One region of the Duganella vulcania genome, then DNA from elsewhere that is predicted to be linked to it. Evidence: predicted binding sites of a transcription regulator. Region 1 holds the regulator's gene; the other holds the start of a gene.
What was found. The regulator sigma-54, encoded in region 1, starts transcription at its own class of promoters, with help from an activator protein. The targets are predictions, from matches to a motif close to TGGCANGNAANCTGCTTT.

Region 1 (4,632 bases):
TTCGCCATCCTCGAAGTTGTGGCGCACCAGCGTGCGCTCCATGCGCAGGCAGCCGGCCACGTCCAGCGCGGCGCCGCGCTTGACCAGCTCGTGCGTCACGCACATCATCAGCGGCGAGCGCGTGGCCATGACCTGCAGCGTCTTTTGCGCGAAGGCGCTGTCGTCCGTTTTCAGCGAGGCGATGATGGCCGGCACCGAGCCGGCGCCGAAGTGGCGATCGATGGCGGCGCGCTCGGCCGCCAGCTTGCTGTCGCCCGCCGCGCCCTTGAACGGCTCGGCGAAGGCGGCGATGGCCTCGGCCAGTTCCGCGCCGGCGGTCGATTCCAGGATGGCCTCCAGCACCTCCATCGCTTCGGCCGGCGCGTAGTGGTCGGCCAGTCCCGCGTACAGCGCGTCGGCCGCGCTAATGGTCACGCCGGTCACGCCGAGATAGCAGCCCAGCTTGCCCGGCGCGCGCGACAGGAAGTAGCTGCCGCCCACATCCGGGAACAGGCCGATGTTCACTTCCGGCATGGCCATTTTGGTCCGCCCGGTGACGATGCGCACGCGGCAGCCGGGGCCGCCCTGCGCCACGCCCATGCCGCCACCCATGACCACGCCATCCATCAGCGCGATGTACGGCTTGGGATAAAAATGGATCAGGTGGTTGAGCGCGTACTCCTCGGTGAAGAAGTCCTCCACCAGCGCGCTGCCGCCCTGCGGCGTGGCGCGGCCGGCGTCGTAGAAGAAGCGGATGTCGCCGCCGGCGCAGAAGGCCTTCTCGCTGCTGCTGCGGATGACCACGGCGGCCACGCCGCTGTCGTCGCGCCACGCCATCAGCGCCTGCGTGATGTCGCGCACCATCGCCAGCGATAAAGAGTTCAAGGCCTTGGGCCGGTCCAGCGTGATGAAGCCGGTTCCGTTGCTGACGCTGGTGTGGACGTATTCGCTCATGGGGTGCGCAGGATAGTGGTGAAAACCCTATTCTATGCGGGCGCAAAAAAGGGCGCCAGTGCGCCCTTAGTTTGATGGTGCCGGGGCCGTTGTTATAGGGCGGCGGCAGCGGGTTCGTAGCTATCCGGGAGATGCTTGATCGCATCGTGACCGTGCTCTTGGACCTTGGCTTTGTACTTCATGACCTGCCGATCCAGCTTGTCGACCAAGGTGTCGATGGCGGCGTACAGGTCCTGGGACAGGCTTTCCACGTAGACGGTCTTGCCCGACATGCGCAGGTTGATTTCAGCCTTCTGGCGTTTCTCTTTCTCTTTAAGGTTATCTACGGTCAGGATGACAGCAATATCAATCACTTGATCAAAGTGGCGGGTGACGCGTTCCAGCTTGCTCTGCACGTATTCACGGATGGCCGAGGTCACTTCGAGATGATGTCCACTGATGGTGAGATTCATACACACTCCTAAAGATAATGTCGCTTCTTACGGTTAGTGCGGGGCCCATTGCTACCGGGCGCGCAGGAACCAAGTAACTACAAAGACTTGCGGAGACTGACTGGCGGGATTTTCAAAGCTTCGCGATATTTGGCAACAGTTCGTCGCGCAATCACCATGCCTTGTTCTCCCAGCATGTCCGCAATCTTACTGTCGGATAAAGGATTTTTCGGGTCTTCTGCTCCTGTCAATTGCACAATGAGTGCGCGTATCGCCGTCGAACTTGCTTCCCCCCCCGCTTCGGTGGCGACATGGCTACCAAAGAAATATTTCAACTCAAACATGCCATGCGGGGTCAGCATATATTTTTGAGTTGTTACACGAGAAATAGTGCTCTCGTGTAGACCCAGTGTATCAGCAATTTCGCGAAGCACAAGGGGGCGCATGGCGACCGCGCCGTGCGAGAAAAAGTTCTTTTGTCGTTCTACTATCGCTTGTGCGACGCGCAAAATCGTGTCGAAACGCTGGCGCATATTCTTGATCAGCCACTTGGCTTCCTGCAGCTGCGCGCCCATCGCGCCCTCGCCTTTTCCCTGCTTGAGCAGGTTGGCGTACATGGCGTTCACGCGCAGGCGCGGCATGACGTCGTTGTTGAGGCTCACTTGCCAGCCGTTGCGTGATTTCTTGACGATCACATCCGGCACCACGTAGTCCGACACGTCCGACGCGAACGCCGAGCCCGGATGCGGATTGCACTGGCGGATGACGGTTTGTGCTTCGCGCAAATCCTCGTCGTCGCACAGCAGCGCCTTCTTCAATTTGTTGAAGTCGCGCTGGGCAAACCAGGTCAAATGATTTTCCACGATGGCCAGCGCCATGCGCCGCGTGACCAGCGGGATGCCCGGCAGGCGCTTGATCTGCAGCGCCAGACACTCGGACGCGTTGCGCGCGCCCACGCCCATCGGGTCGAAGCTTTGCAGCAGCGACAGCGCGGTGCGCAGTTCGTCGAGGTCCACCTCCAGCTCTTCCGGCAGGCGGGCGTGGATTTCCTCCAGCGATTCCTCCAGGTAGCCGTTCTCGTCCAGCGCGTCGATGATCAGCTCGACCAGCGCGCGGTCGCGCATCTCCAGCACCGTCACGCGCATCTGCTCCATCAGGTGCTCGCGCAGCGTGCAGTGGCTGGCCTCGAGCTGCGGACGCGCATCCTCGTCGTCGGGCGCCTTGCTGCGGCCGGCGTCGCTCCAGTCGACGTCGGCGTCGCTGCTGGTGCTCTCGGTGTCGGCGGCCGGGCCGTCGTAGTTGTCGGCGTCGGCGGCCGGCGCCTCCTGGGCGTTGGGCGGGCCTTCCGGCGGCGCGTCGCCGACCGGGGCTTGCTGGCTGATGGCGCCGTCCGACAGCAGCCGCAGCGAGCGGTCCAGCGGGTCGTCGAGGCGCTCCAGCAGCGGATTATCGGTCAGCAGCTGTTCCAGTTCCTGATGCAGCTCCAGCGTCGACAGTTGCAGCAGCCGGATCGACTGCTGCAACTGGGGCGTCAGCGCGAGGTGCTGCGACGTGCGCAGTTGCAAAGACTGTTTCATGGGTCACATACGGAAGTGTTCACCCAGATACACGCGACGCACCGATTCGTTGGCGATGATGTCGTCTGGCCGGCCTGAAGCCAATACCGTGCCCTGGTTGATGATATATGCGCGGTCGCAGATGCCCAGCGTCTCGCGCACATTGTGATCGGTAATGAGGACGCCGATGCCGCGTTCCTTGAGGAAGCGCACGATGCGCTGGATCTCAATGACGGCGATCGGGTCGACCCCGGCGAATGGTTCGTCGAGCAGCACGAAGCGCGGGTTGGTGGCCAGTGCGCGCGCGATCTCCACGCGGCGGCGCTCGCCGCCCGAAAGCGACAGCGCCTGGTTCTCGCGCAGCTTTTCGATCTGCAAATCGGCCAGCAGGGTATTGAGCCGTTCATCAATGGCAGCCTTGGATAAAGGCTTGCCGTCCACTTTCTGGATTTCGAGGACGGCGCGGATATTTTCTTCCACCGTCAGCTTGCGGAACACCGACGCTTCCTGCGGCAGGTAGGACAAGCCGAGCGAGGCGCGGCGGTGGATCGGCAGCGAGGAGATGTCGGTGCCGCTGATGTCGATGCTGCCGGCGTCCGACGGCACCAGGCCGACGATCATGTAGAACGAGGTGGTCTTGCCGGCGCCGTTGGGGCCGAGCAGGCCCACCACTTCGCCGCATTCCACTTGCAGGGACACGTCATGCACGACCTGGCGCTTGCCGTAGGTCTTTTGCAGGCCGCGTACGATCAGGGTGCTACCGCAGGATGGTTCCATGCTCACTTCTCCGTGGCCGGCGGCGTCGACGCGGCTGGCGTGGCGGCCGGCGCGGCCGGGCGGATGGTTGGCTGGATCACCATGGTGCCGCGGCCGGCGCCCGGCTTGCTCTCGCCGGTGACGGTGTTCTTCACGGCGAACTGTTCCTTGCGGCTGTCGTAGGAAATGAACTCGCCGTTGACCTCGTCGCTGAGGCGGCCGCCTTCGAGGCGGCGCACCTTGGCCTTGGAGAACAGCTTGACCAGGTCGGTCTTGTTGCTGTACTCGATGCGCTCGGCTTCGCCTTCGACCCACTGGTCGCCGGCGCCGTCGCGCTTCTGGCGGAAGGTGGCCGGCGTGCCCGGCGTGCTGGTCAGCACGACGAAGTCGTAGCCTTCCGGGTCGGTGGTCATCACCGCCTTGGGCGACTTCAGCAGCAAGGTGCCGCGCGTCAGGATCACGTTGCCGATCAGCGTCTTGACCTGCTTGACGTCGTCGATCTGCAGATCATCATACTGGATCGTGGTCGGCTTGGTGGAGTCGGCCTTTTCCGCGTGGGCGGCGCAGGCCGCCATCAGCAGCACGGCGGCCGACAATATCAATTTTTTCATCGTCATTCCATTCTTCATCGTTGGTTCTTCAATGGCCGGGGCGCGGCGGCAGCACCAGCTGCCCGCGTCCGCCCAGCTGCACTTCGCGCGTGGCGTTGTTGGCCTTCATGCCGACGCCGTTGGCGGTGGCGTTGCCGATCTCCAGCGCCACCGGCGCGGTGGTTTCCATCCGTTCCTCGTCCGGGTACACGGTCAAGGTCGAGGTCGTCATGCGCAGCGCCTGCGCCTTCGGCGTGGCCGGGCGCACCACGTCCACATTACCACTGAGCTTGACGCGCGTATTGCCCTGGTCGACATGGGCGGTGTCGGCATGCATATTCATCGGCGGCTGGTCGCCCGACAGGC
Region 2 (4,632 bases), on a different contig from region 1:
CGACGCCGCTCGCGAGCAGCATCGACGTGCACTGGCAAGTGCGCCACCGCCTTGAGAAAACCGATCCATCGGCGGCGGTCAGCACGGTCAGGAAGCCGATCGTCTACTACGTCGACCGGGGCGCCCCGGAGCCGGTGCGCTCGGCGCTGATCGCCGGCGCGTCGTGGTGGGCCAGCGCCTTCGAGAAGGCCGGCTTCAAGGACGCCTACCGCGTCGAGCTGCTGCCGGAAGGCGTGGACGCGATGGACATCCGCTACAACGTGATCCACTGGGCCCACCGCGCCACGCGCGGCTGGTCGTACGGGAACGCGCTGGCCGATCCGCGTACCGGCGAGATTATCCGTGGCGCCGTCACACTGGGTTCGCAGCGCGTGCGGCAGGACATCCTGATCGCCGAAAGCCTGCTCGCCCCATACGGCAAGAACGCACCGGCCGACAAGCGGAAACTGGCCGAAGCCATGGCCTTGGCGCGCCTGCGCCAGCTGGCCGCGCACGAAGTCGGCCACACCTTGGGCTTCGCCCACAACTTCGCCGCCAGCCGCATGGGCAATGGCTCGGTGATGGACTACCCGCACCCCATCCTCAAGCTGGATGCCAAGGGCAACGTCGACATCGCCGATGCCTACGGCGTCGGCGTCGGGCCGTGGGACGACTACATCGTTAAATACGTCTACGGCGATTTCGGCAGCGGCGTGCAGGAGCAGGCGGCGTTGGCCAAGCTGCGCGCCGACGCGCGCGCGGCGGGCATGCTTTACTCCAGCGACCAGGACGACCGTTCGCCCGGTTCCAGTCATCCCGACGGCCTGCTGTGGGACTTCGGCGCCGACTCGATCAAGACCTGGGACCAGCTGGGCGCCGTACGCCAGCGCGCGCTGCAAACCTTCTCGGCCGACGTGCTGCCCGACAGCCGCCAGCTTGGCGAACTGGAAGCGCGCCTGGTGCCGGTCTACCTGCTGCAGCGCTATCAAGGCGAAGCGCTGGCGCGCCTGGTTGGCGGCGGCGATTTCGACTACGCCAGCAGCGGCGACGTCAAGGCCGGCATCGCCAATGCGGGTATCAAGGCCGTCGACGCATCGGTGCAGCGCCAAGCCCTGAACCGTCTGGCGGACAGCCTGCGCGCCGAATATCTTGCGCTGCCGCCCAATGTGCTCGACGTCCTGACGCCGCCAGCCATGGGCCATGAGCGCAGCCGCGAATACTTCACCACCCGCATGGACTCGGTGTTCGACGCCTTCTCGATCGCCGAGGCGGGCGCCGCGCAGACCGCCGGCTTCCTGCTCGATCCGGCCCGCATCAATCGCGTCGCGTGGCAGCACGCGCGCGACGCGCAGCAGCCAGGCGTGCAGGAAGTGCTGTCGCTGCTGCTGCAAAAGACGTGGAAGCGCGAACCGGTACCTGCTTCAGTTGCGGGCGGAGAAGCGGTGCAACTGGCCGCCAACTGGGTCGTGATCGATGCTACCTTGAATCTGCTCGACGGCGGCAAGCTGCATCCGCAGGTTGACGCCGAGGTGCGCCAGTCCGCGCGCGAGCTGGCGCAATGGCTGCAAAAGAACCCCGGCAAAGGCGTCACCGCCGACAGCCGCAAGCAGGCCGCCGCGCAGATCAACGCGTATCTGGCCGATCCGCGCAGCGTCAAGCTACGCGCGTTGCCGGCCATCCCGCCAGGCGCCCCGATCTGAGCCCCAATGCCCGTGCGCACCAAAATGACGCCTTATTTCGGTGCGCACGGACTTGGTGCGGCTCACTGCACAAAATAAAAACATCATAAAATCAACCACTTAAAATCTGCACCAAATTGGAACGAAAATTGCTTTTATCAGTGCTCGTTGTTAATTTTTGCATTATTTTGGGGAGAGATTTTGATGGATGGATACAAAGACGGCGCTAATGCACTGTTCATATTGCTAGGCGCTATCATGATTTTGGCCATGCATGCCGGCTTCGCATTCCTGGAGCTGGGCACGGTGCGCAAGAAAAACCAGGTCAACGCGCTGGTCAAGATCCTGGTGGATTTCGCGGTATCGACGATCGCCTACTTTTTCGTCGGTTACAGCATCGCCTACGGCGTCAATTTCTTCTCCTCGGCCGAGGTGCTGGCCGCCAAGAACGGCTATGAGCTGGTCAAATTCTTCTTCCTGCTGACGTTTGCCGCCGCCATCCCGGCCATCATCTCGGGCGGCATCGCCGAGCGGGCGCGCTTCCATCCGCAGCTGATCGCCACCGCGCTGCTGGTCGGCCTGGTCTATCCCTTCTACGAGGGCATCGTCTGGAACCATCGCTTCGGTGTGCAGGAATGGTTGATGTCCGCCTTCGGCGCCGAGTTCCACGACTTCGCTGGCTCGGTGGTGGTGCACGCCGTCGGCGGCTGGATCGCCTTGCCGGCGGTGCTGCTGCTGGGCGCGCGCCGTGGACGCTACATGAAGAACGGCGCCATCGCCGCCCATCCGCCATCGTCGATTCCCTTCCTGGCGCTGGGCGCGTGGATCTTGACGGTGGGCTGGTTCGGCTTCAACGTCATGAGCGCGCAGGCGCTGGACAAGATGAACGGCCTGGTGGCGGTGAACTCGCTGATGGCGATGGTCGGCGGCACGCTGGTTGCGCTGCTGATGGGGAAGAACGATCCCGGCTTCGCCTACAACGGCCCCTTGGCCGGCCTGGTGGCGGTGTGCGCCGGCTCGGACCTGATGCACCCGCTGGGCGCATTGGCCACCGGCGCCATCGCCGGCGCGGTGTTTGTGTGGATGTTCACGCTGGCGCAGAACAAGTGGAAGATCGACGACGTGCTGGGCGTGTGGCCGTTGCACGGCCTGTGCGGCGCCTGGGGCGGCATCGCGGCGGGGATCTTCGGCCAGAAGGCGCTGGGCGGTATCGGCGGCGTGTCGTTTGCCGCGCAGCTGGGCGGCACCGTGCTGGGCGTGGTGATCGCGCTGGCCGGCGGCTTCGCCATCTACGGCGTGCTGAAAGCCACGCTGGGCCTGCGCCTGGACCCGGAGGACGAGTTCCAGGGCGCCGACCTCGCCATCCACCGCATCAGCTCCACGCCGGAGCGTGAATCTAACTGGTAATTACCGGTGTATGACCACCAGCACAGCCTTTGCCTCGGTCTTGCCGACGTTGCGGATGATGTGCTGCTGGTCCCCCGGGTAGCGCGCCGTGCTGCCCAGCTTTACCTTCTTCTTGTCGGTTCCCACCTCCACCTCCACTGAGCCGTGCAGCAGCGTCAGGTGCTCCTGCGCGCCAGGATCGTGTCCCTGCGACGCCAGTTCGCCACCCGGCGCCAGCGTCAGCTCATACCACTCATACCTGCTGGCCAGTTCCAGCGGACCCAGGATGCGCAGCACATAGCCGGCGTGATGGCCGGGCAGGGTGGGGATTTCGTGCGCGTCGATCACGCGGATGGTCTCCGTCTGCCGCTCGGCCGTCGCCAGCAACTCGCCGATCTGCACGCCCAACGCATTGGCCAGCCGCCAGGTAATGGCGATGGTCGGATTGGCCTTTTCGCGCTCGATCTGGGACAGCATCGACTTGGAGACGCCGGCAATGCGCGACAGATCCTCCAGCGTCAGGCCACGGGCCAGGCGCAGCCGCTGCAGGGCGGCGCCGACTTCTGGAGGTGCATTGGTCGAAACAGGTGTTTTCATTGTTTTATTCGGCAGATGGGCTAAATTTCAAGTGAATCATTGCGCGCGCGTGGCTTGCGCTGTTCACTGGTGTTCTGTAATATTCGATATATTGAATTTGAGTTCGGCATAACGGATTTCGCATAACGTAGTGAAATCGTACCACAGACAGGAATCATCATGACCAATCCAGCAAAAAGCACCTTCTTCAGCGGCCTGCAGCAAAACCTCGATCAATTGCGCGAGCAGGGCCTCTACAAGCCAGAACGCGTTCTGGCCTCGCGCCAGGGCGCGGAAGTGATGAGCGAAGACGGTCGAATGCTGATCAATATGTGCGCCAACAACTACCTGGGCCTGTCCGGCCAGGAGTGGGTGGCGCAGGCGTCCATCGCGGCGACTGAAAAATATGGTTATGGCCTGTCGTCGGTACGCTTCATCTGCGGCACGCAGACGGTGCACAAGCAGCTGGAGCAGGCGATCTCCAAATTCCTCGGCACCGAGGACACCATCCTGTACGCGGCCGCCTTCGACGCCAACGGCGGCGTGTTCGAGCCGCTGTTCGACGAGAACGACGCCATCATCTCGGATGCGCTGAACCACGCCTCCATCATCGACGGCATCCGCCTGTGCAAGGCTGCGCGCTTCCGCTACGCCCACAACGACATGGCCGACCTGGAAACGCAGCTGCTGGCGGCCGCCGGCAAGCGCCACAAGGTCATCGTCACCGACGGCGTGTTCTCGATGGACGGCACCATCGCCCAGCTGGACAAGATCTGCGACCTGGCCGACAAATACGGCGCGCTGGTGATGATCGACGAATGCCACGCCTCCGGCTTCATGGGCAAGACCGGCCGCGGCACGCACGAGCACCACAACGTCATGGGCCGCATCGACATCATCACCGGCACCCTGGGCAAGGCCCTGGGCGGTGCGATGGGCGGCTTCACCTCGGCGCGCAAGGAAGTGATCGACATGCTGCGCCAGAAATCGCGTCCTTACCTGTTCTCGAACA

Region 2: the regulator sigma-54 is predicted to act here: its motif matches at 1,797-1,814, upstream of GTP90_RS06620 (ammonium transporter).

Annotation. Positions count from the first base shown of each region.
Region 1 covers NZ_WWCX01000024.1:6,033-10,664, forward strand. The annotation lists gene GTP90_RS15435 (enoyl-CoA hydratase/isomerase family protein) at 1-933, opposite strand, end outside; gene hpf (ribosome hibernation-promoting factor, HPF/YfiA family) at 1,026-1,385, opposite strand; gene GTP90_RS15445 (RNA polymerase factor sigma-54) at 1,463-2,941, opposite strand; gene lptB (LPS export ABC transporter ATP-binding protein) at 2,945-3,697, opposite strand; gene lptA (lipopolysaccharide transport periplasmic protein LptA) at 3,700-4,287, opposite strand; gene lptC (LPS export ABC transporter periplasmic protein LptC) at 4,316-4,632, opposite strand, start outside.
Region 2 covers NZ_WWCX01000005.1:127,802-132,433, reverse strand. The annotation lists gene GTP90_RS06625 (zinc-dependent metalloprotease) at 1-1,679, shown strand, start outside; gene GTP90_RS06620 (ammonium transporter) at 1,863-3,065, shown strand; gene GTP90_RS06615 (helix-turn-helix domain-containing protein) at 3,066-3,641, opposite strand; gene kbl (glycine C-acetyltransferase) at 3,801-4,632, shown strand, end outside.